4 regions of the Micromonospora carbonacea subsp. aurantiaca genome follow, and region 1 is predicted to be linked to each of the others. Evidence: riboswitches for the same ligand, from Rfam matches in the RefSeq annotation. Region 1 holds a riboswitch; each other region holds the start of a gene.
The links. Region 1 has a riboswitch for cobalamin ahead of HDA31_RS11020 (ribonucleoside-diphosphate reductase subunit alpha). Riboswitches for the same ligand answer to the same signal wherever they lie in the genome.
Positions count from the first base shown of each region.

Region 2: it holds a riboswitch for cobalamin, as region 1 does, so the genes downstream of both, metE (5-methyltetrahydropteroyltriglutamate--homocysteine S-methyltransferase) here and HDA31_RS11020 (ribonucleoside-diphosphate reductase subunit alpha) in region 1, are expected to answer to the same signal.
Region 3: it holds a riboswitch for cobalamin, as region 1 does, so the genes downstream of both, bluB (5,6-dimethylbenzimidazole synthase) here and HDA31_RS11020 (ribonucleoside-diphosphate reductase subunit alpha) in region 1, are expected to answer to the same signal.
Region 4: it holds a riboswitch for cobalamin, as region 1 does, so the genes downstream of both, cobN (cobaltochelatase subunit CobN) here and HDA31_RS11020 (ribonucleoside-diphosphate reductase subunit alpha) in region 1, are expected to answer to the same signal.

Region 1 is NZ_JACHMZ010000001.1:2,536,798-2,542,654, forward strand. Features, by position in the region: gene HDA31_RS11000 (glycoside hydrolase family 2 TIM barrel-domain containing protein) at 1-2,134, shown strand, start outside; gene HDA31_RS11005 (sigma-70 family RNA polymerase sigma factor) at 2,234-2,758, opposite strand; gene HDA31_RS11010 (SDR family oxidoreductase) at 2,908-3,669, opposite strand; gene HDA31_RS11015 (ester cyclase) at 3,816-4,220, opposite strand; cobalamin riboswitch at 4,463-4,673, shown strand; gene HDA31_RS11020 (ribonucleoside-diphosphate reductase subunit alpha) at 4,811-5,857, shown strand, end outside.
Region 2 is NZ_JACHMZ010000001.1:6,320,170-6,326,026, forward strand. Features, by position in the region: gene HDA31_RS26305 (prenyltransferase/squalene oxidase repeat-containing protein) at 1-755, opposite strand, end outside; gene metE (5-methyltetrahydropteroyltriglutamate--homocysteine S-methyltransferase) at 1,116-3,365, opposite strand; cobalamin riboswitch at 3,480-3,693, opposite strand; gene HDA31_RS26315 (hypothetical protein) at 3,809-4,075, shown strand; gene HDA31_RS31860 (acyl-CoA dehydrogenase family protein) at 4,333-4,914, opposite strand; gene HDA31_RS26325 (hypothetical protein) at 5,374-5,541, opposite strand; gene HDA31_RS26330 (glycoside hydrolase family protein) at 5,739-5,857, opposite strand, start outside.
Region 3 is NZ_JACHMZ010000001.1:6,863,411-6,869,267, forward strand. Features, by position in the region: gene HDA31_RS28775 (LysM peptidoglycan-binding domain-containing protein) at 1-787, shown strand, start outside; gene HDA31_RS28780 (Rieske (2Fe-2S) protein) at 1,026-1,877, opposite strand; gene HDA31_RS28785 (hypothetical protein) at 1,973-2,314, opposite strand; gene bluB (5,6-dimethylbenzimidazole synthase) at 2,388-3,032, opposite strand; cobalamin riboswitch at 3,069-3,267, opposite strand; gene HDA31_RS28795 (helix-turn-helix domain-containing protein) at 3,285-4,262, opposite strand; gene HDA31_RS28800 (AraC family transcriptional regulator) at 4,393-5,424, opposite strand; gene HDA31_RS28805 (crotonase/enoyl-CoA hydratase family protein) at 5,681-5,857, shown strand, end outside.
Region 4 is NZ_JACHMZ010000001.1:3,577,351-3,583,207, reverse strand. Features, by position in the region: gene HDA31_RS15345 (MFS transporter) at 29-1,318, shown strand; gene HDA31_RS15340 (hypothetical protein) at 1,338-2,090, opposite strand; gene HDA31_RS15335 (hypothetical protein) at 2,202-2,537, shown strand; gene cpt (chloramphenicol phosphotransferase CPT) at 2,572-3,105, opposite strand; cobalamin riboswitch at 3,365-3,494, shown strand; gene cobN (cobaltochelatase subunit CobN) at 3,783-5,857, shown strand, end outside.

The sequences.
Region 1 (5,857 bases):
CTACATCGGCCGGGCCGCGCCCAACCGGCTCCAGGCCAAGGACGCCGACATCATCAAGTACGAGCTCGGCGCGAACATCGTGCGGACCTCGCACTACCCGCAGGACCCGGAGTTCCTCGACCGCGCCGACGAGATCGGCCTGCTGGTCATGGAGGAGATCCCCGGCTGGCAGCACATCGGCAACACCGCCTGGCAGGACATCGCGGTGGAGAACGTCCGCGAGATGGTGATGCGCGACCGCAACCACCCGTCGGTCGTGCTGTGGGGGGTGCGGATCAACGAGTCCGGCGACAACCACAACTTCTACACCCGCACCAACAACCTGGCCCGGCAGCTCGACCCGTCGCGTCCCACCGGCGGCGTGCGCAACTTCAAGGGCAGCGAGCTGCTGGAGGACGTCTACACCTACAACGACTTCTCCGGCACCGCCGAGGCGCCGACCGTGCTGCCGTGGCTGGTCACCGAGGCGGTCGGGCACACCTCCCCGCACAAGTCGTGGGACCCGGAGCAGACGCAGGTCAACACGATGCGGGTGCACCTGAACGTGCAGAACACCGCCGCCGGCAGGTCGAACATGGCCGGCGCGCTGGGCTGGGCGGCGTTCGACTACAACACCACGTTCGTCACCCCGCCGTCGTGCCAGGACTACACCTGCTACCACGGCGTCTCGGACATCTTCCGGATCCCGAAGATCGCCGCCGCCGCGTACGCCTCGCAGCGCGACCCCGCGCTGTACGGGCCGTACGTGTCGATCGCCAGCCAGTGGACGCCCGGCGTCTCCAGCGGCACCGTCTACGTCGGCGGCAACTGCCAGCAGGTCGAGCTGTTCGTCAACGGGGCGTCCCGCGGGCGCATCAACCCCAACGCGTACACGAGCCTGCCGCACCCGATGTTCCAGTTCACCGGGATCACCGTGAGCAGTGGGCAACTGCGGGCGGACTGCTGGATCGGCGGGCAGGTCGTGGCCACCGACACCCGGCACACCCCGGGCGCGGCGACCCGGCTGACGCTGACGGCCGACGACTCCGCGATCAAGGCCGACGGCGGCGACATGACCCGCGTCGTGGTCCGGGCCCTGGACAGCAACAACCAGGTGGTGCCCACCAACAGCGCCCCCGTGTCGTTCAGCGTCACCGGGCCCGGGGCGGTCGTGGGGGAGAGCCCGCTGGCCCTGGAGGCCGGCACCGGCGCGGTGTACGTCAAGAGCGCGCTGGGCCAGACGGGCGCGGTGACGCTGACGGCGTCCGCGCCGGGCCTGACGTCGGCGAACGTCACCGTGAACACGACGGCGTTCACCGACCCGATCGTGCCGGCCGGAGCGTACACGTTCGGCTTCCCGGTCGACGTCAACGACCGGCAGAGCTTCGTCTACGCGGGCAGCTGGCAGGCCGTCGGGGACAACCAGACCTTCAGCAAGGACTACACCCGCAGCGGCACCGCCGGCGACACGGCCACCCTCACCGTCACCGGCAACCGCGTGGTGCTGTTCGGGGTGCAGGACCCGTCGCACGGCTCGGCCGCCGTCTCGGTCGACGGCGGTCCGGAGCAGACGGTCAGCTTCCAGGCGTCCGCCCGCCGCGGCAACGTGGCGCTGTTCAACAGCGGCACCCTCACCCAGGGGCAGCACGTCGTGCGGGTACGGGTCGTCGGCAACGGCCCCGTCGCGCTGGACCGGGCCACCGTCGTGTCGGCCGCGCCGGCAGTGGTGGCGCCGCCGCCCCCGGCCAACGGCGGGAACGGCCAGCAGGGCACCCTCGTCGGCGCGCAGTCCAACCGCTGCGTGGACGTGCCGAACTCGACGACGACCAACGGCACCCAGGTGCAGCTCTTCGACTGCGGCGGCGGCAGCAACCAGCGGTGGACCTACACGGCGAGCCGGCAGCTCCAGGTGTACGGCAACAAGTGCCTGGACGCCTACGGCCAGGGGAGCAGCAACGGCACCACGGTCGTGATCTGGGACTGCAACGGCGGCAGCAACCAGCAGTGGAACGTCAACGCCGACGGCACCATCACCGGGGTCGCGTCGGGGCTCTGCCTGGATGCCAGCGGCGCCGCCACCGCCAACGGCACGAAGATCGTCCTGTGGTCGTGCAACGGCGGCGCGAACCAGCGGTGGAGCCTGAAGACCTCCTAGCCGCCCGCCACCCGGATCCGGGCCGGCCCGCGCACCCTGCGGGCCGGCCCGTCGTCCGTGCCCCCGCCGCGGGGCACGGCCGGCGCCGACCGTGCCCGGTCAGCCTTCCGCCACCGCGGCGCGGAGGGCGCGGAGCGCGTAGTAGACGCGGGAGCGCACGGTGCCGACCGGGACATCGAGGTCGGCGGCGACCTCGTGGGCCGTCCGGTCACGGAAGTAGACCTCGTGCAGCACGCGGCGGTGGTCTGCGCTGAGCCGGCCGACCGCTTCCCGCAACGCCTGGTTCGCGATCGCGGTGTCGGCGGTGTCGTCGCCGGTCGCGCCGAACTCCTGGTCCGTCTGCGTGGCCACCTCGACCGGGCGGGCCTGCCGTCGCCGGGCCTCGTCGATGACGAGCCGCCGGGCCACGGTGAACAGCCAGCGTCGGCTTCGGCCGTCGCTGTCGGGCGGCAGCGAATCGAGGTGACGCCACGCCCGCAGCAGGGTCTCCTGGATGACGTCCTCGGCGGTCTGCCGGTGGCTGTTGGTCAGGCCGTGGACGAACCGGGTCAGTGGCGTGCCGTGTGCGGCGAGCAGCTCACGGATGCGGGTGTCGGTGTCGTTGTCGTTGGCCAGGCAGGTCACAGGGCGGTCCAATCACTCGGGCGGCACGGCTGCCGGGAATGACGTTAGGAACGCCGGCTGACGTGTTTGTGACGATGTGGCGCGGCGGTCCGGCCCCGCGCGCGCGGGGCCGGACCGCCGGACCGCGCCGCACGGCGCGGTCCGGTCGATCACCTCGCCTGGTCGAGCCAGAGGGCGTCGGGGCCGGCGGGGAAGCGCAGCTGGCCGGTGGTGTCGTGGACGGCCCGCCACACCGTCTCGGCGACGTCGCTCTCCCGGGTGAACAGGTCCTGGTTGACGAAGCCGCCGAGGGTCCTCTTCGCGAAGGGCTCGTAGGGCGCCGGGACCAGTCCCTCCAGCGAGGCGGTGAGGTCGATGTTGTTCGTCGCCCCGGCGGCGAAGTTCGTCGTCAGGCAGGCCCCCGGCTCGACGGTCCTGGCCCGCACGCCGAACTCCGCGAGCTCCAGGGCGAGGGACGCGGTGAACCCCTCGATGGCCATCTTGCTGGCCTTGTAGACGGCCGAGAGCGCCATGTGGCCGAGCACCACGCTGGAGGTCACGTTGACCACCACCCCGGACCCGCGCTCGCGGAACTGCGGCAGCACCGCCTGGGTGGTCGCCATCACCCCGAAGGTGTTGGTCTCGAAGATCTCCCGGACCCGGGCCATGGGGGTGCCCTCGAAGACGCCGATCAGCCCGACGCCGGCGTTGTTGACCAGGGCGTCGACGGGCCCCGCCGCGGCGAACGCGGCGGTGATCGTGTCGGGCCTGGTCACGTCGAGCTCCAGGACGCGGAGCCGGTCCGACTCGGGCAGGACGTCCGCGCGCGGCGTCCGCATGGTGGCGATGACGTTCCACCCCTGCGCGAGGAAGTGCCGGGCGGTCTCCCGCCCGTATCCGGAGGAGGCACCGGTGATGAGGATCGTCTGCATGGCGTGAATGCTCCTGTCGCCCGTTCGGATGGTTGCCGCACCAATGCTGTGCGGTGGCCGGGGGAGTCACATCTGTCATTCGACTTCCCGATCCGGCCGCCGCCGGGGCGGGCGACTCAGGCGTCGCCCCGGCGGCTGGGGCCCGGCTACGACGGGAGGGCGCCGATCTGCTGCATGATGGTCAGCCGGTCGGGCGACACCCAGAACTCCGCGATCTTGCCGGCCTCGACGCGCATGACGCCGATGCCGACCGCCGAGACCCGCCGCCCGCTGGCGGGCACGCCCATGAGCTCCCCGTCGTGGGTGCCCTCGTACCGGCAGCGCAGCGCCACGAGGTCCCCGTCGGCGATCAGCTCGACGAGGGGGTGGCGCAGGTCGGGCATGCCGGCGAAGAACGCGTCACCGAACTCCTTCACCCCCTGCCGGTCCATCGACGGCAGCCCGGCCGGGTGGAACCGGTAGTCGTCGGTGCACAGGTGCAGCGGGGTCGTCCGGCCGCGGTCGAGCTCCTGGAAGTAGTCGCGGACGATCCGCTTGTTCTCCTCGGACATGGGTGGTCCTCTCGGTCGAGGGGTCGGGATGGTGACGAGCCGGGGCGGGCCCCGCCGCGACGGCTCGCCGGTCAGTCTCGTGTGGCCGGCGGCGCGCGGCGTCTGTCATCCGACTGCATCTCGCCCTGCCGGCCGCCCGCGGTTCCGGCGTTCCGCTCACCCGTCGCGGTGGTGGGGTCACGCTGCGCGGCGACTCGCCCGACACATCATCTGGTGTTGCCATCTTCGCCTTGCGCCCATATATGGTGTCACCCGTAGCTGGTTCGGCCGCCGCTCCACGGTGGTCGAGGCAAGAGGGAACCCGGTGCGAATCCGGGGCTGCCCCGCAGCGGTGAGTGGGAACGACCGCCGTCAACGAAGCACTGGGCCCGGCCGGGCCTGGGAAGCGACGGCCAGTAGGCACCGAGCACGACGCCCGCGAGTCCGAAGACCTGCCAGCGTGCCGCACGCGTCGCGTGCGGCGGTCGAAGGCCGCGTGGGACGGCCGACGCCATCAGCCGGGCAGCGGCGGCGAAGCGCGCCGTCGCGGGTGCCCGGCGGCGTCCTCCCGCGCGCCCTCGACCTCGGGGACGGGCTTGAGGAGGGCGAACATGGGCGCGACGCGGGAGCTGGCGGGGCCGGGGCAACGCCGGCACGTCATGCAGGTCCGGAAGCGGGACGGCGACACCGAGCCGGTGGACGTCAACAAGATCGTCGAGGCGGTGCAGCGCTGGGTCGCCGACCTGGACGAGGTCGATCCGTTGCGGGTGGCGACGAGGACGATCAGCGGCCTGTACGACGGGGCGACCACCGCCGAGCTGGACAAGCTGTCGATCCAGACGGCGGCGGAGCTGATCGGCGAGGAGCCGCAGTACTCGAAGCTGGCGGCGCGGCTGCTGGCCGCGTACGTGGCCGAGGAGGTCCGCGGGCAGCAGGTGGACAGCTTCAGCCAGTCCATCCGGTACGCCCACGGCCTCGGCCTGATCGGCGACGACACGGCCGCGTTCGTGGCCGCCCACGCCCGCGAGCTGGACGACGCCGTCGACCCGGCCGGTGACCTGCGGTTCGAGTACTTCGGCCTGCGCACCGTCGCCGACCGCTACCTGCTGCGGCACCCGCAGACCCGGCTGGTGGTGGAGACGCCGCAGTACTGGCTGCTGCGGGTGGCCTGCGGGCTGTCGCAGACGCCGGGGGAGGCGGTCGACTTCTACCGGCTGATGTCCAGCCTGGCGTACCTGCCCAGCTCGCCGACGCTGTTCAACTCCGGCACCCGGCACACCCAGATGTCGTCGTGCTTCCTGGTCGACTCGCCGCGCGACGAACTCGACTCGATCTACGAGCGCTACCACCAGGTCGCGAAGCTGTCGAAGTTCTCCGGCGGTATCGGCATCTCCTGGTCGCGGGTGCGGGGCCGCGGCGCGCTGATCCGGGGCACCAACGGCAGGTCGAACGGGATCGTGCCGTTCCTCAAGACCCTCGACGCCGGGGTGGCGGCGGTCAACCAGGGCGGCCGGCGCAAGGGCGCTGCCTGCGTCTACCTGGAGCCGTGGCACCCGGACGTCGAGGAGTTCCTGGAGCTGCGGGACAACACCGGCGAGGAGTCCCGGCGCACCCACAACCTGAACCTGGCCAACTGGATCCCGGACGAGTTCATGCGC
Region 2 (5,857 bases), 3.8 Mb from region 1:
GCGTTGGCGAACCCGCCGTTCGTGCCCTGCAGCGAGAGCAGCCAGCGCAGCCCCGGGGCGGCGTCGGCCCCGCGGCCGGCCGCCCGCAACGCCTGCACCGCGAGCGCGGTGGCGTCCACGTCGGAGGTGCAGACCGGCTGGGCGGGCAGCAGCGGGTAGCCACCGTCGGCGCAGCGGGTGCCGGCCAGCCAGGACGCGGCCGCCGCCGGCACGCCCTGTGCGGTCCGGTCCAGAGCGAGGATCGCGAAGGACTGACTGAAGGCGTTGCTGTAGTCGCCGAACGCCGACCGGTCGGTGAACCGGCCGGTCGGCGACTGGAGCGAGCGCAGGCGGGCGACCAGGTCCACCCCGCCCACATCCGTCGGGTCACCGCCGCGCACCGCGACGGCGAGGGCGAGTTTGGCGGTGGCGCCGACGTACGCCTCGGTCGCGCCGTCGCCCACGTACGCGTCGCGGACATCCGGCCGGGTGACCCACGCCAGCGCCCGTGTGCCGGAGTCGTCGGCGACGCCGGCAGCGGCGAAGGCGAACACCGCGTCGAGGGTGAGCCCCTGGTCCGGGTAGGCAACCCCGTCGTAGACCACCTCGAAGCGTTCCCCGTCGACCAGTTGCCTGGCCAGCCACCCGGCGGCAGCCTCCGCCCGCGTCGTGCCAGCGGGTGCGGGCGCGGCGAGCGCGGGCGTGGTGAGGGTGAGTGCGGCGAGCACACCGCAGAACAGGGCGAGCAGGCGGTGCCGGCTCAGGCGAACGACCATCGGAAGCGCCTTTCCGGCCCGGCGGTCGTCAGAACCCGAACGACCACCACGGCGCGGGGTCGACCGGGACTCCGACCCGTGGGCCACGACGGGTGGGGAGCGGAATCGCGCGTACGTCGGGTATTCGGGCTCGTCATCGGAGCGCACTCCGATGGCCTACCGTTGCGGGCCAGCGCCGGACTTCGACCGGACTTCCCCCACACGGACGCGCTGATGAAGTTGTCGGGTCAGTCTGGCCGGGCGGGGCGGCACGTGTCAATGAGTCGCCTGACATCGACGCACGGTGACCGCCGCGACGGGATGACACGGTCGTTCGGCCGTGCCGGGCGGGACGGTGTCGGCGTCCCGCCCGGCACGCGGTCACCTGCCGCGCAGCTCGACGGCGGCGGCGACGAGGTGCGCGAGGGACGCCTCGACCTCGGGGTAGCCGCGGGTCTTCAGGCCGCAGTCGGGGTTCACCCACAGCCGCTCGGCCGGCACCACCGCCACGGCCCGGCGAAGCGCCTCGACGATCTCCTCACGTGGCGGCACCCGGGGCGAGTGGATGTCCCACACGCCTGGCCCGATTCCCCGGCGATAGCCGGCCGCGGCGAGGTCGCCGAGGACCTCCATCTTCGAGCGGGACGCCTCGATGCTGGTGACGTCGGCGTCGAGGGCGTCGATGGCGGCGATGATCTCACCGAACTCGGAGTAGCACAGGTGGGTGTGGATCTGCGTGTCGTCGGCGACGCCGCTGGTTGCCAGGCGGAACGCGCCTACCGCCCAGTCCAGGTAGGCATCCTGGTCCGCCGCGCGCAGGGGCAGGGTTTCGCGCAGCGCCGGCTCGTCGACCTGGATCACCCGGATGCCGGCCGCCTGAAGGTCGCGGCACTCGTCACGCAGGGCGAGGGCGACCTGGTCGGCGGTGACGTCGATCGGCTGGTCGTCGCGCACGAACGACCAGGCGAGGATCGTCACCGGCCCGGTGAGCATGCCCTTGACCGGCCGGCCGGTCAGCGACTGCGCGTAGGACGACCACGCGACCGTCATGGGAGCCCTGCGGGCCACGTCGCCGTAGATGACCGGCGGACGGACGCAGCGGGAGCCGTACGACTGCACCCAGCCGTGCTCGGTGGTGGCGAAACCGGTCAGTTGCTCGCCGAAGTACTGGACCATGTCGTTGCGTTCCGGCTCGCCGTGCACGAGCACGTCGAGGCCCAGCCGCTCCTGGAGCCGGATGACATGCTCGACCTCGGCGCGCATCCGCTGGACGTAGCCGGAGTCGTCGAGCCGGCCGGACCTATGTGCGGCGCGGGCCGCCCGCAGCTCGGCGGTCTGCGGGAACGAGCCGATGGTCGTGGTGGGCAGCGGCGGCAGGTGCAACCGGGCCTGCTGGGCCGACGCCCGCCGCCGGTGGTCGCCCCGTTGCCTGTCACCGGGGCGCAGCGCGGCGAGCCTGCCCCGCACGGTGTCGTCGCGCCATGCTTTCGGGGCGGGTGGTAGCGGTTCGGGCAGCGGCGTCGTGCCGTCGCGCAGGGCGCGGCCGAGCAGGACGACCTCGTCGACCTTCTGCCGGGCGAAGGCCAACCGCCGTCGCAGCTGCGGATCGAGCGCGGTCTCGGCGGCGAGGTCCACCGGCGTGTGCAGCAGGGAGCAGGAGGTGGACACGGCGACGTGGTCGGCGAGCCCGGTGACCGCGGCACCGGTCGTTATCGCCGCCCGCAGGTCGGTGCGCCAGACGTTGCGACCGTCGACGAGCCCGGCGACGATCGTCTTGCCGTGCAGTGGGCCGGCTCCGGCGAGACGTCGCAGGTTGCCGGGCCCGGCAACGAGGTCCAGGCCGAGCGCCTCGACCGGCGTGTCCAGCAGCGCGGGCAGCGCGTCACCGAGTTCCCCGAAGTAGGTGGCGACGAAGATCCTCGGCCGCTGCCGCACGGAGCACAACCGCGTGTACGCATCGTGTAGCGCCTCGATCTCGGCCGTGGTGCGGTCGGCCACGTAGGCGGGTTCGTCCAGCTGAACCCACGTGACACCGGCGGCGGCGAGGGCACGAAGGATGTCGGCGTACACGTCGACGAGTTCGGCCATCCGATCGAACGCCTTCGCACCTGGCGTGGAGGTCTTGGCCAGCAGCAGGAACGTGGCGGGCCCGACCAGAACCGGTCGGCTCTCGATACCCAGCGCGCGGGCTTCTCCGTACTCACGCAACGCCTTGTCGGGGTTCGCGGCGAAGACGGTGTCGGATCCGATCTCCGGGACCAGGTAGTGATAGTTCGTGTCGAACCACTTCGTCAGCTCCAGCGCCGGCTCGGCGTCGACGCCGCGGGCCATGGCGAAGTAGGTGTCGAGCCCTGACAGGCCGAGTCGGGCGAAGCGTCGTGGGACCGCGCCGACGGCCACCGCCGTGTCGAGGACGTGATCGTAGTAGGAGAACGTGTTCGACGGGATCGCGTCCAGGCGGGCATCGCGCAGCGTCCGCCAGACCCCGGCGCGCAGCGCGACCGAGGTGCTCTCCAACTCCGCGGCGTCGATGCGGCCCGCCCAGTAGGCCTCCACGGCCTTCTTCAGTTCACGGTTACCACCGATACGTGGATAACCGAGCACGGTGCTCTGACCGAATGTGGTGCTCATGGGTCCTTCCCTCGAAGCGTCCGAGGACTCGCGCGAGGGCGGGAGGGAAGAGGCGCAGGGGCGCACCGGCTTCCGCCCCGGCCTTCCCGAGAGACCGTCAGCGGCGCACACCGGCCGGCGTACGCGGTGCGGGCAGGTCTTCGGACTCGTGGGCATGACCTGTCCGGTCGCCTACTGGCCGTCGCTTCCCAGACCTCGCGGTCCAGTGCTTGATGACGGCGGTCGTTCCCACTCACCGCTGCGGGGCAGTCCCGGTCTCGCACCGGGTTCCCTCTTACGACGCCGCGACGCTCGAACGTCACAGCGAACCAGCACTGCTGTCTATCCTAGGTGTCCAGAAGCGATCGGCGTTGGCGCGTCCCCCTTCGAGACAAAGAGACATCGCGGCAGCAGCCTCGATCCGTCCGACGAGAAGGTGACGAATGGGCAATAGGATCGACAGGGTGGCCGTGCTCGTGGACGGCAGCGAATGGGTGGCGATTCGCCCGGAGGACTTCGAACGCCTCGACGCCTGTCGACGGCAGGTAGGCGCAACCGCTGCCCGCGCCACCCGGCTGGAGCACGAGGTGCGTCAAGCCCGGGCCCGGCTGGCGCGGATCGAGGCGATCGTCGCCGAAGGCGACTCCACCGACAGCATGTGTGAACGTCTCACCCGGGTACTGGCCGGCTCGGATACGGCCCGGCCAGCTGTCAGGGGTCGAGAGGCGTGACGGAGTCACCCCTCAGCCGCTCGCGGTCGTGGTCGACTCCCCGGCCTCGAGTGCCCACGCGGACCACACCGGTGACCGGATCTGAACAACCCGCGTCGACAGGCTCCTCACCGCGGTCTTCTCTGTCGGACCACCGCCGGATGCCGGGGGTCGGTCAGCTGTGTGCCGTCATGCGTGGATACCGCCCCGTGAGAAGGTGGTCGCCGAGTTCCCGGGCCTTGTATGCGACGGGATCGTGCAGGGTGAGCGTGCGGGCGTCACGCCAGAACCGGTCGAGCCCCGGTGGCGCGGGCCGTCGCACGCGCGCCGGTGAACTCGAAGATCCGGCTCGTCGCATCCGTGGCCAGTCGGCTGGACACGACCTTCGCGGCGGAGACGGTCAGTGCCGTCCGGCCGCGTTCGGTCGGGGTCAGGGCGGGGCCGCGGGCGTCGGCCTCGGTGAGGGCGCGGGTGGCGTGGTCGGCCAGGAGGCGCGCCGCGTCCAGGGCTGCGGTGAGCTCCCCGTAGCCCGTCAACACGTGGGGATCGTCGACGGCTTGCTCGAGTCCGCTCGCGGGCCAGGGGCGCGAACGATCGCGTGTGTATCTGGTGGCCTCGTTGATCGCGCCGGCAGTGATGCCGACGAGAACCTGCGCGAGGACTGCCTGGAAGGCCAGCGACACCAGGGACAGGCGTAGGTGGCGGGGGCTGGACTCGTCTTCGTCTGCCGGGAAGGTGCCCAGCACGTCGCCCTGGCCGACCCGGACGTCGTCGAAGGCGACGCTTCCGCTCGCTGTCAGACGTTGGCCCAGGTTGTCCCAGTCCGGTGGGTGCGATATCCCACTGCCGCTGCCGTGCATGACGACGACGAGGCGTGCCGTGTGGTCGTCGCGGATCGCGCTGACGAGCAGGCGGTCGGCGACGGCGCAGCCGGTGGCGAACGCGCCGCGGCCCGAGACGCGGAGTCCGTCGCTGGTCGTGGTGGCCGTGATGGTGTCGCGTGGGTTGCTGACCGCGGCCGCTGGTGGCGGCCTCCTGGCGGAGCGAGGTCGCCAGCCCGGCGTTGTCGTAGAGCGTGGCCCGCCACAGGTACAGGTAGTGGTAGCCGAGGAGGTGACCGATCGACGGGTCGGTGGCCGCCACGATCCGGGTCACGGCGTGTGTGGTGGGGTGGTCGCCGGGGTCGAGGGCGAGCAGGCCGCTGTCGCGCAGCAGTTCGATCTCGGCGTGCGGGGGTTGGTTGGCGTGGTCCCGCTCGACGGCGTCCGCGCGGAGCCGCTCGGCGACGGTGTAAGCGGTGGTGATCGCTTCTGCCGGGTTCACGACACCCCTGTCGGTTCGGGTGCGGGGCGGCGGAGCATCCGGTCCGCGAGGATCACGACCGGTGGCAGCAGCAGGCACTGGGCGGCGATGGCCAGCCAGAAGCCGGCGAGGTTCCCGGCGGACTCGAAAAGCTGGTAGAGGCCGTCGGCGGCGGCCCGGCGCATTCCAACCGGATCTAGCTCGCCGCCTCGCGCCGTCGACACGGCTCGACCCCAAGGACCTGCACGGTTGGCAGGCCAACCACAGCACCGACCGGCCGACCCGGCCGCTGGTTCGCGACGGTGACCGCCTGGTGGAGACGGACTGGGACACCGCGATGGGCCGGACGGCACCACCCGGCTCTGCGCCCCTTCGCCTGATCCTAACAATCGATGAAGATCACGCCGATCCACGACTCCTGGTAGTACACCTCAATCTTGCTGATCGAGCAAAGCGCGCTGCCGCCGCCAGGACTGCCGCCCCAGCCCGGCTGGTAGGTTT
Region 3 (5,857 bases), 4.3 Mb from region 1:
CCCGTACCCCGCCGCCGCACCCGCCGCCGTCGTCGCCGGGGCGCCGGCGGCCCGCCCGGTCGCCGCGCTGCCGGTGGTCGACGCGCGGGCCGCGACGCCGCCGGCCGCCGCGGCGGCCGGGCTCCGGCAGGAGGCGGAGCCGGCGGTGTACCGGGTGGCGAAGGGCGACTACCTGGGCGAGGTCGCCGAGCGCTACCTCGACGACTTCGACCGCTACCGGGACGTGGCGAAGCTCAACCGGCTGGGCGACCCGGACCGCATCCGCCCCGGGCAGCTGATCACGCTGCCCGACGGCGTCCACGACGCCGGGGCCCGCCGGCACGCCACCGGGAAGCTGGTGGTCCGGCCCACGACGCCCACCCCCGGCGGTACGGCCACCCCCCGGCCGCCGTCGGCCCCCGGCACCCCGCCCGCCGCCGACGCGCCGGGTGCGGCGCAGCCCTCGCCCATCCCGCCCTCGCCCACCTCGCCACGGGCCACCCGCCCCGCCCCCGGCCCCTCCACCGCCCAGCCGCCCGCCGGTTCGTCGTCGGACGGCTCGTCACACGGCACCCAGCAGGTCGCCCAGCCGCCCTCCGGCCCCCAGCCGGCGATGGCCGCCGGAGCGTCCCGGGCGGGCGCGGGCGACCAGGTGAACCGGCCGCTCGCCGTCTCGGCGGTGCTCGCCGTCGCCAGCATCGTCGGGGCGCAGATCGGGGCGGTTCTCGGGCTGCGCCGCCGGCCGGCGGTCGTCCGGGCCACCAACAGCGCGCGGGCCCTCGTCACCGGACGGCACCGCCGGGACTGACCCCAGCCGGCGCGGACCGGGCGGGCCGGCGCGGACCGGGCGGACCGAGCCGGGCGGAGCCAGGCGGGATCCTTGATCGACTTCATGTCGCCGACATGGGGGTATCCGGCGCGAGGGAAACCGCCATGTCGCCGACATGGCGGCGGTCCCGCCGGGCGCGGCGCGGCCCGCAGCGCGGCCCGGAGCCCGGCGCGGCGCGGCCCAAGGCGCGGCGCGGCGCGGGCCACCGAACCCGGGCTCAGGGCAGCCGGGCCTCCAGGACCCCGTCGACCACCCGGGTCGGCAGGATCTGCTGGTCGTTACCGGACGGCCCGTGCATGACCTCGCCCCCGTTGAGCCGGAACGCGCTCCCGTGCCACGGGCAGACGACGCAGGCGTGCCCGTCGATCTCGGTGACGTCGCCCTCGCCGAGCGGGCCGCTCTGGTGCGGGCAGCGCTCCAGCATCACCGTGACCTCGTCGCCGTGCCGGTAGAGGATCACCGAGACGTCGTCGACCTCGCGGGTGACCAGCTTCCGTTGCGGCAGGTTGGCCATGTCCGCCAGCGGGTGCCAGCCCTCGCCGATCCGGTGCAGCTCGGAGATGCTCTGGTTGACCTGCGCCCCCTGCTTGTACGCGAGGTGCCCGCCGAGGTACGCCCCCGCGCTCGCCGCGCCCAGCCCGAGGTACGCCAGCGCCCGCCCCGTGCCGTGCCGCCCGCGCAGCCGGGCCGCCAGCGAACCCGCGTACAGGGTCAGGCCGACGGCGTTGGCGGCGGCGTGCACCAGTCCGACGCGGCGCTGCTCCCGGGAGAGGGCCGCCCAGTCGTTGAGGCCGGCGATCGCCGCGGGGAGGGCGCTGACGGTGCCCAGCCCGACCAGGGCGGTGGCCGCCCGGCGCTGGCCGGGCATCAGGTCGAGCACGGCCGCGCTGATCCAGGAGCCGACCGGCACCTGCACCAGTGCCGGGTGCAGCGGATGACCGATGAAGACGCCGTGCAGCAGGTCACGGACCCGCTGCGGGCGCAGGGTGGCCTGGACGGCGCGTTGCAGCCGGTCACCGGTCCGGTCCAGCGTCGAGGCCTGTTCGAGTTTCGTCAAGAGTGCCCGCATTCCGTCCGACTTCCCGGCAGAAGCGGTCGCAAACCGGGCAGTCGCGGCGGCTGTCCGGCGTACGCGGGTCCACGCGTACGCCGGACGGGGCCCGGCTACTGCCAGGGGCCGCTGCGGCAGATGAACTGGGTGGTCCCGCTGTACTGGGTGGCGCTGCCGTCGAAGTAGCTGTAGCTGGCCCGTACGGGGTGGCCGAGGTTGCTGGCCGGGCAGGTGGCGAAGAGGGTCGACCCGGCGGTCGTGAAGGTGCCGACGCTGCCGGAGTACCAGGTGACGGTCCACGTCGTCGTGCCGGTGCTGCTGGCGTCGCAGTAGAACTGCGACGCGCCGGACTCGCAGAAGGGCGCCGGGGCGGCGGCGAGCGCCGGGGTGGCGGCGGCGGCCAGACCCAGGGTGGCGAGGGCGGATGCGGCCAGGACCTTGACGGTGGTACGCATGGAACTCCTCCCGACGTAGCTAAGCGATGACTCAGGGCGACGTCAGCCTAGCCGCCGCATAGACGTACCTGAATTAGCTGTTCGGTCGGTCAGCCGCCCGCCGCGCCCAGCGGTCGTGGTGCACCGCCTCGGCGAGGGGCCGGCCCCGCCGCCACCCGTGCCGCTCCAGGTCGGGCACGGCCTCCAGATGCGTCACCGGCCCGACGCAGAGCCAGGCCACCGGCCGGATGCCGGCCGGCACGCCCAGCAGCTCGGCGAGGAACGGCTCCCGGTAGAAGGAGACCCACCCGACGCCCAGCCCCTCGGCGGTGGCGGCGAGCCAGAGGTTCTGGATGGCCAGGCAGACCGAGTAGAGGCCGGCATCGGCGATGGCGTGCCGACCGAGCACGGCCGGGCCGCCGCGCTGCGGGTCGTAGGTGACGACGACCGACAACGTCGACTCCAGCACCCCGTCGATCTTGATACGCGCGAACCGTTCGGCCGCCGCGCCGTCCAGGGTGGCGGCGAAGGCGGCCCGCTCGACCTGCACGTGCCGGTGGAACCGGCGGCGGACGGCGGGATCCCGGACCAGGACGAAGTCCCACGGCTGCGAGTAGCCGACGCTGGGCGCGGCGTGCGCGGCGACGAGGATCCGGTGCAGGGCGTCGGCCGGCACCGGCTCCCCGGTGAACTGGGCCCGGACGTCCCGGCGGCGGCGGATGGCGTCGTAGAGTTCCACAGGCAGGCTCCCGCTGCGCTCGGCCCACCTCGACGGGTGGGCGGTCGACGCGAGGCCGGTCTTCGGACTCCCGGATCGACGCCTGCCCGTCCGCCTTCCCAGCCGCACGGCCAGTGGCTGCGCTCCTCGCGCGTGGACGGTGGCTCCCCGGTCACCGCGGCGGGCCCGTGCCGGATTCGCACCGGCTTCCCGATTCTCCCCGCGCAGGCGGGGCACCTCGCATGATCGTGCCGCCGGCGATGCTAACCCGCGTCAGCGGCGCAGCGTCCGGCCGGGCAGCTCCCCGTACGTGGCGAGATAGCGGGCGGCGAAGCGGCGCGGGTCGGCGAATCCCCAGCGGGCGGCGACCGCGGCCACCGAGACGCCGTCGCCGGGCACGGCCCGGGTCAGGTCCCGACGGGCCAGATCGAGCCGCACCCGGCGCAGGTAGGCCAGGGGGGTCGTGCCGAGCTGACTGCGGAACGCGAGCTGCACCGCGCGGGGGGTGGTGGCGGCGGCGCGGGCGATGTCGACGAGACCGATGTCGGTCCCGGCGGCGGACTCGATGAAGGCGATCGCCCGGCGCAGGGTCCCCGCGTGGGCGTCGGCCCGGTCGCACGGCCGGTCCGCCACGACGGCGTTGCTGGGGAACGCGGCGAGCGTCGCCGCGGCGAGCAGGCGGCCGAGGCCGCCGAGCACGAGCGGCGACGCGCCCGGCGCGCCACCGGCGGCGATGACGGACTCCGCGTACCGGACGGTCTGCCGCCACCGCCACTGGGCATCGGCGCAGACCGACCGGAAGCTGGCGAACCGCAGGGGTGTCAGCGGGCGGTCCGGGTCGACGCGGGCGACCTGGTCGAACAGCGAGAGGTCCAGCAGGACGGAGGTCACGTCCAGGTCGCTGGACCACGAGGAGCCGGGCAGGTCGGGCTGGTAGAGCACGCCGACCTCGCCGGGCCCGATCAGCTCGTCGACCCCGTCGCACCGGTGCCCGAAGCACCCCCGGCGGGGGGCGGCGAGCAGGACGTACCCGAGTGGTTCCGCCTGCACCCGCAGGTCCAGGGAGATGCTGATGTCGTCGATGCAGAACGCGCCGGCGTTCCACCGGTCGTGTCGCAACGGAAGCCCGGTCGGCACGGCGGCCAGCCGCACGCTGCGGCCGTACGCGGTCTCGAAGACGTGCGCCGCCTCGGCCGGATCGCTGGTCGAGAACCGGGTGAGCACCGGCGGGCCATGACTACCGTACGTCATTGATTCACACCCCTCGGTCACGAGGGAGCCTAGCTACTCGGCGCGCGCGGGCCGCGCAACGGCACGCCGGGGCGGTTCCTCCCCCGCCCGGCGACCGGCGCGGCCGACGGGCCAGGGTCCGCGCCGTCCGTCAGCCCCGCAGGGTCCGGCTGGGCGGCTGCCCGTAGGCCCGGCGGTACTCGGTGGCGAACCGGCCGAGGTGGACGAAGCCCCACCGCGCGGCGACGGCGGCCACGGTGAGCCCCGCGCCGGGCTCGGCGGCCTGGAGGTCGCTGTGTACCCGCTCCAGGCGCACCCGCCGCAGGTAGCCCGTCGGTGTGGTGTCGAGGTATTTCCGGAATGCCTGCTGGAGCGCCCGCGCGCCCAGCCCGGCCGCGACCGCCACGTCGGTCACGGTCAGGGCCTGGTTCGCGTGCTGCTCGATGTAGGCGACCGCGCGACGGACCGCGGCCGGCGCGACGGCCCCTGCGCCGCGCGTCGGCGCTTCGGTCATCGTCGTGTTGGGGAACGTGGCCAGCGCGACGGCCACCAGCAGGCCCGTCGCCTCCGCCTGCACCAGGGCGTTCGCCCCGAACGCGGCAACCGGCAGCGCCACCTGGGTGAGATAACGCGTGGTGGTGCGCCAGAGCTGCGCGGCGGACGGGGACACCGGCGCCAGTCCCTGGAATCGCAGGTCGACCGGCGCGAGTCCGCACCGCTCCTGCGCCACCCGCTCCACGTCGGCGAGGGGAATCTCCATGGCGACGACCTCCATGTCGCGGTGCAGGATCGTCCTGGTCCGCCGGGGCGGCACCAGCAGCAGGTCACCCGCGCCGGCCATCACCTCCCCGGCCCCGACGTCGACCCCCCAGCCGCCGGAGAGCACCTCCGCCACCCCAAGAACGTCCCGGGTGAACACATCGTTGTCCGCGTTCATCGGGTAGCGCACCCGGGCGACGCTCGCCGAGCCGAACCGCGCGTGGGCAGCCCGGAAGACAGCCCCCGCGCGACGGTCGAACGCGCGTAGCCGGTGTTCCGGATAGGCCGCCAGCAGCCAGCGGTGCGCCTCGTCCGGGTCGGCCGTGACGAGCCGCGACCACGACCCGGGCGGGTCGGCGGTCGACTCGTCTCCACAGTCGACCCGCTTCGTCGCGGAAGGTCCCGCCCCGGTTCGTCCTGCCACGGCCTCTCCCCGCATCGCCGACCGGCGTCCCTCGCCTCACCCGGGCCACGGGCGCGACGCGCACGGCGCGAGTTCACTTCAGCACTGTCGGTGGCCCTCCAGCGGGCATTCTGTCCGTCGACGGCAGACGAGAGAAGTGGCCACGGACCGCGCTGTCCGCCGCGCGAAGTCGATGTACGAAGTACGAACACCGCGGCCGTCCGCCCGGCTCCCGTCCACGCTGGTGCGTCGACGCCCGGGCAGGCATGCTGTCCCGATGGGGGTACGGGTCGAGCACGCCGCCGCGGTGACCACGGTGATCCTGGACCGGCCGGCGTCCCGCAACGCCGTCGACGGTCCCACCGCCCGGGCCCTGGCCGACGCGTTCCGCGCCTTCGAGGCCGACCCGGCGGCGGCGGTGGCCGTGCTGTGGGGGGCCGGCGGCACGTTCTGC
Region 4 (5,857 bases), 1.0 Mb from region 1:
GATCGGTGCTGTCGCGCCAGGGTGTCCAATGGGCGGTCGACGCCCGCAGAGCCGAGAGGAACTCGTCGTGAGCAGCACCGACGCACCGCCTGCCGAGCCGGATGCCGGTCGGGTCGGCGCGCAACGCCCGGTCCTGCCCGCCCGCAACGGCGTGGCGGCCGTGTTCGCCCTGAACGGGCTCGCGATCGCCACCTGGTTCGCCCGGGTGCCGGCCGCCCGGGAGGCGCTGGACCTCAGCGCCGGAGGGCTCGGCCTGCTGCTGTTGTCGATGTCGGTGGGGTCGCTGCTGGCCATGCCGACGGCCGGGCTGGTGGCCCAGCGCCTCGGCACGGCCCGCGCGGTGCTGCTCGGCACCGCGCTGGTCTCGGGCGGGTTGGCCGTCGCCGGCACGTCCGCCGGGGTCGCCGGCTTCCTGCCCGGGGCCGCCGTCGGCCTGTTCGCCTTCGGCTACGGCGCCGGCACCTGCGACGTGGCGATGAACATCGAGGGTACGACGGTCGAGCGGCGGCTGGGGCGCACCATCCTGCCCCGGTTCCACGCGGCCTGGAGCCTCGGCTCGGTGGCCGGGGCGGGGATCGGGGCCGGAGCCGCGCGGGTCGGGGTGCCGATCGCCGCGCACCTGAGCGTCCTCGCGGCGGTGGTGCTGGTCGGCACGCTGCTCGGGGTCCGGACGTTCCTCGCCGCCGGCACCGCGTCGGCCGGCGGGGAGCGGGCCGCCGCCGCGGCCCGGCGCGCGTCGCTGCTCGCCGCCTGGCGGGAGCCGCGCACGCTGCTCATCGGCCTGCTGGTGCTGGTGATGGCGTTCACCGAGGGCAGCGCCAACGACTGGCTGGCCGTGGCGTTCGTCGACGGGTACGGGCTCAGCGAGGCGGCCGGCGCCGCCGTGTTCGGGGTGTTCGTGGTCGGCATGACCATCGGGCGCACCGCCGGAACCGTGGCGATCGACCGCTGGGGCCGGGTGCCCGTGCTGTTCGGCACCATCCTGCTCGCCGCGGCGGGCGCCGGCCTCGCGGTGCTGGCCGGCGACGGGCCGGTGGCGATCCTCGGCGTGGCACTGTGGGGGCTGGGCGCGTCGCTCGGCTTCCCGGTGGGGCTCAGCGCCGCCGCCGACGAGGAGGACCGGGCGCCGGCCCGGGTCAGCGTCGTCGGCGTGATCGGCTACACGGCCTTCCTCGGCGGCCCGCCGCTGCTCGGCCTGCTCGGCGACCAGGTGGGCACGCTGCGGGCGCTGCTGTTGGTGCCGCTGCTCCTGGTGCCCGCCCTCGCCCTGGTCCCGGTGCTCCGGCCGCCGGCCGGCACGCGCAGCCGCCCGGTCTAGCGCCGGTTGCGCAGCGGGGTCAGCCGGTGGCGGGGTCCGGGCCGCGGTGGTGGTCCGGGCGCAGCCAGACGCGCAGCGGCCCGATCCGCCGGAAACCCGCCTCCTCGGCCGGCGGCAGGCCGCCTCCGGACTCGTAGCCGACCAGCGGCCGGTCCGGGCAGGCGGCCACGACGCCCCGCCACACCCGGGCGAGATCGCCGTCGGCGGCGAAGACGTTGGAGACCCCGACCGCCGGGCCTCCGTCGGTCAGCACGGCGCCTGCGGTGACCGCGCCGTCGGCCGCGTGCCGGGCGAGGATCGTGACCCGCGGGTCGGCCAGCAGCGCCGGCCGGCGCAGGACCTCGCTGCCGTGCGCGGCGGACCAGTCGGCCAGCCCTCGCGCCGACGTGACCGGGGCCAGTGCCGTCGGGCCGGCCCCGGGCGGCACGACGAGCGGCATGACGAGCGGCATGACGAGCGACGCGCCGGGCGGTGCGGCTGGCGGGCGGTGGATCCACTCGGCCGCGAAGAGCACCCGGAAGCCGTGCGGGGCGAGGTCCAGGTCGGCGAAGCTGTCCTTCACCGACGCGCCGGGACCGGCATCGATCCGGGCCAGCAGCCGGGCGGCGTCCACGTGGGGGCGCAGGGTCACCGCGTCCGGATACCACTGCGGGGAACGGCGGGGCACCGACCAGGCGTCCGCGTCGCGCGCCCCCGCGAGGCCGTGGGCCCGGCCGACCAGGTCGCACCAGTCGGCGTTGTCCCGCGCCGCCACCGCCCGCCACGCCGCCACCGGGGGAGTGTACGGGGAGGCGGGCCGGGTCAGCTTCCTCACATCCCGCGTCCAGCAGGCTGCCAGGCGGGGATGCTCCACTGGAGGGCGCGCCGAGGAGAGGAGCCGGGCATGGGCTGGTTCAGCCGCCGCCGACCTGTCGCCGACGGGATCCCGACGAAGCTCGACCGCGAGGCGACGCCGGACGACCTGGCCGCCCTGGAGGAGTTCGTCCGCAGCCGCCGGGGCGTGGAGTTCTACCTGGAGCCGGAGACCACCGCGACCGACACCACCGTGATGGCGATAGCCCACGACGGGGAGTGGATCCGGCGGCGGACCGGGTCGCCGCGGGCCGCCGCGAAGATCGCCCAGCGGCACGCCGTGCCGTTGTACGAGGCCGCGCGGACCGGGTACCCGGAGCGGATGCGGGCCTGGAACCGGGCGCACCCGGAGCGCCGGGCGCGCTGACCCCGGGCGCCGTCGGCCCGCCGCACCGAGTCGCTCAGCGCACGTGCGCGGCGATGGCGCGGGCGCAGTCGAGCGACTCGGTGCGGCCGGTGTCGACCTCGACGTCGTAGCGGACCCCCTCGTGCACGGTCTCGGCCTGCGCCGCCGCCATCCCGATCACCCGGTCGCCCCGGGCGATCTCCCGGGCCGCCGCGACGGCCGGGGGACACCGCACGCCGGCCCACAGCACCTCGACGTCGGCCAGGTAGCCGCCGAGCCGCTCCTGGGAGGCGCCGCCGCCGAGGAAGACCTCGTCCAGGATGATCCGCGCCCCGGCGTCCGCCATCGCGGCGATGCCGACCAGCCAGGCGTGCTGCACGGCGAGGAAGTCCCCGCCGACGTCGACCTCGCCGTGCGGGCCGAAGCTCAGCCCGGCGGGGCTGCCCAGCAGGGCCGGCGGCAGCCGGTCGATCAGGTCGTCCACGCCGAAACTGATCCACGGGTGCGGCAGGACGCGCTGGAGGCACCGGACGATCGCGGACTTGCCCGAGCTGGAGCCGCCGTTGAGCACGATGACCTGCGTCGCCACTGATCGGATTCCCTTCGGGCAAGTCCCGTCCCGCGCCGGCGGGCGATGATCGGAATCAGCCTAGCCAGCCCGGGGGCGGGCGGCGGGGAAATGCGCGCGGAACGGCCCGCATCCATCGGCGTACGACATTTGCTTTCGCCGCATCCGATTCCCGATGCAATTGTCAGGCATCGATGTCGTTAGGGGAGTGGGGTGGCCGGGAGTCCGGCGTTGACCGGCGGCGGTCGGGTGTGGCAGCATTCGCGGCCTGACGGCAGTGAAGGAAGCCGGTGCGATTCCGGCGCGGTCCCGCCACTGTCACCGGGGAGCGATCCCCCCTCGTGAGTCACGGCCGTGTGTCTGCGGTTGGAAGGCCGGGGGAGAGCGTCGATCCGGAAGCCAGGATACTTCGGCCGTCGGAGCGACCCCAGGGCGTGGACACCCGAGGAGGACCCGATGACGCACGGCGTCTCGCACATCGACGATCATCGTCGCCGCCTGCTGGCGCGCGGCAGCCTGCCCGCGCCCCGTCGCCGCACCTGAGCCCGAGCCCCGCGTACCGCGCCACGCTGCGCCCCCGGCGCCCCGGCCCGCGCCGGTGAGCCGGCCGCAGGCCCGCCGTACCCGCTGAACCCGCGCCCACGCCTGCCCGCAGGCGGCCTGCCCGCCGCCCCGTGCGTCACTCTCCGGAGCCCTCCGTGCGCATCCTGCTGCTGTCCACCGCCGACACCGACCTGCTCGCCGCCCGGGCCAGCGGCGTCGGCTACCGGCTGGCCAACCCCGCCCGGGTCGCCGCCGACGCCGTGCCGGCGCTGCTCGACGGCGTCGACCTCGCCGTCGTACGGCTGCTCGGGGGCCGGCAGGCGTGGCCGGACGGCCTCGCGGCCGTGCTCGGCTCCGGGGTGCCGACGGTCGTCCTCGGCGGCGAGGCGGTGCCCGACGCGGAGCTGATGGCCGCGTCCACCGTGGCCTCCGGGGTGGCCACCGGGGCCCTGGCGTACCTGGTCGAGGGCGGGCCGGGCAACCTCGCCGAGCTGGCCCGGTTCCTCTCCGACACGGTGCTGCTCACCGGCGCGGGCTTCGCCCCGCCCGCGCCCACCCCCGGGCACGGCGTCCACGGCGAGCGGCCCGTCAAGCCCGAGCGGCCGACGGTCGGGATCGTCTTCTACCGGGCGCACGCCCTCGCCGGGAACACCGCCTTCGTCGACGCCCTCGCCGACGCCGTCGACGCCGCCGGGGCGAACCCCCTGCCGGTCTTCTGCGGCTCGCTGCGCGGGCTGGCCCCCGGCGACGGGCCGCTGGAGCTGTTCGCCCGCTGCGACGCCCTCGTCGTCACCGTGCTGGCCGCGGGCGGGACGGTGGCCGCCGACGCCTCCGCCGGGGGCGACGACGCCTGGGACGTCGGCGCGCTCGCCGCCCTCGACGTGCCGATCGTGCAGGCGCTCTGCCTCACCAGCACCCGCGACCAGTGGGCCGGCAGCGACGCCGGGCTGTCCCCGCTGGACGCCGCCATGCAGGTGGCCATCCCCGAGTTCGACGGCCGGATCGTCACCGTGCCGTTCTCGTTCAAGCGGATCGACGCCGACGGGCTGTCGGTCTACGAGCCCGACCCCGAGCGGGCCGCCCGGGTCGCCGGGATCGCCGCGCGCCAGGCCCGGCTGCGGCACGTGCCGCACGCCGACAAGCGGCTGGCGATCGTGCTCAGCTCCTACCCGACGAAGCACTCCCGGGTCGGCAACGCCGTCGGCCTGGACACCCCCGCCTCGGCGGTGCGGCTGCTCGCCGCGCTCGCCGACGCCGGCTACCACCTCGGCGACCGGCCGGTGCCCGACGACGGGGACGCGCTCATCCACGCCCTGATCGCCGCCGGCGGCCACGACGTGGAGTGGCTCACCCCCGAGCAGCTCGCCGCCGCCGACGCCCGGGTGCCGCAGGCAAGCTACCGGCGCTGGTTCGACGCGCTCCCGGCCGGGCTGCGCGGGCGGATCCGCGAGCACTGGGGCGAGCCCCCCGGCGAGCTGTACGTCGACGACGGGCACGTGGTGCTCGCCGGCCTGCGGCTGGGCAACGTGCTGCTGGCGATCCAGCCGCCGCGCGGCTTCGGCGAGAACCCGATCGCCATCTACCACGACCCCGACCTGCCGCCCAGCCACCACTACCTCGCCGCGTACCGCTGGCTGGCCGCGCCCGAGGCGGACGGCGGGTTCGGCGCGGACGCCGTGGTGCACCTCGGCAAGCACGGGACCCTGGAGTGGCTGCCCGGCAAGGGCCTCGGCCTGGCCGCCGACTGCGCCCCCGACGCCGTCCTCGGCGACCTGCCGCTGGTGTACCCGTTCATCGTCAACGACCCCGGCGAGGGCACCCAGGCCAAGCGCCGCGCCCACGCCGTCGTCGTCGACCACCTCGTGCCGCCGATGGCCCGCGCCGAGACGTACGGCGACCTGGCGAAACTCGAACAGCTCCTCGACGAGTACGCCACCGTGCAGGCCCTCGACCCGGCGAAGGTCCCGACGGTGCGGGCGCAGATCTGGGACCTGGTGCGCGCCGCCGAGCTGCACCACGACCTGCACACCGCCGACATGCCCGCCGCCGACGACTTCGACGACTTCGTGCTGCACCTCGACGGGTACCTGTGCGAGGTCAAGGACGTGCAGATCCGCGACGGCCTGCACGTCCTCGGCGGCGCGCCCACCGGCGAGGCGCGGGTCAACCTGGTCCTCGCCGTGCTGCGCGCCCCCCAGGTGTGGGGCGGGGTGCGCGCCCTGCCCGGCCT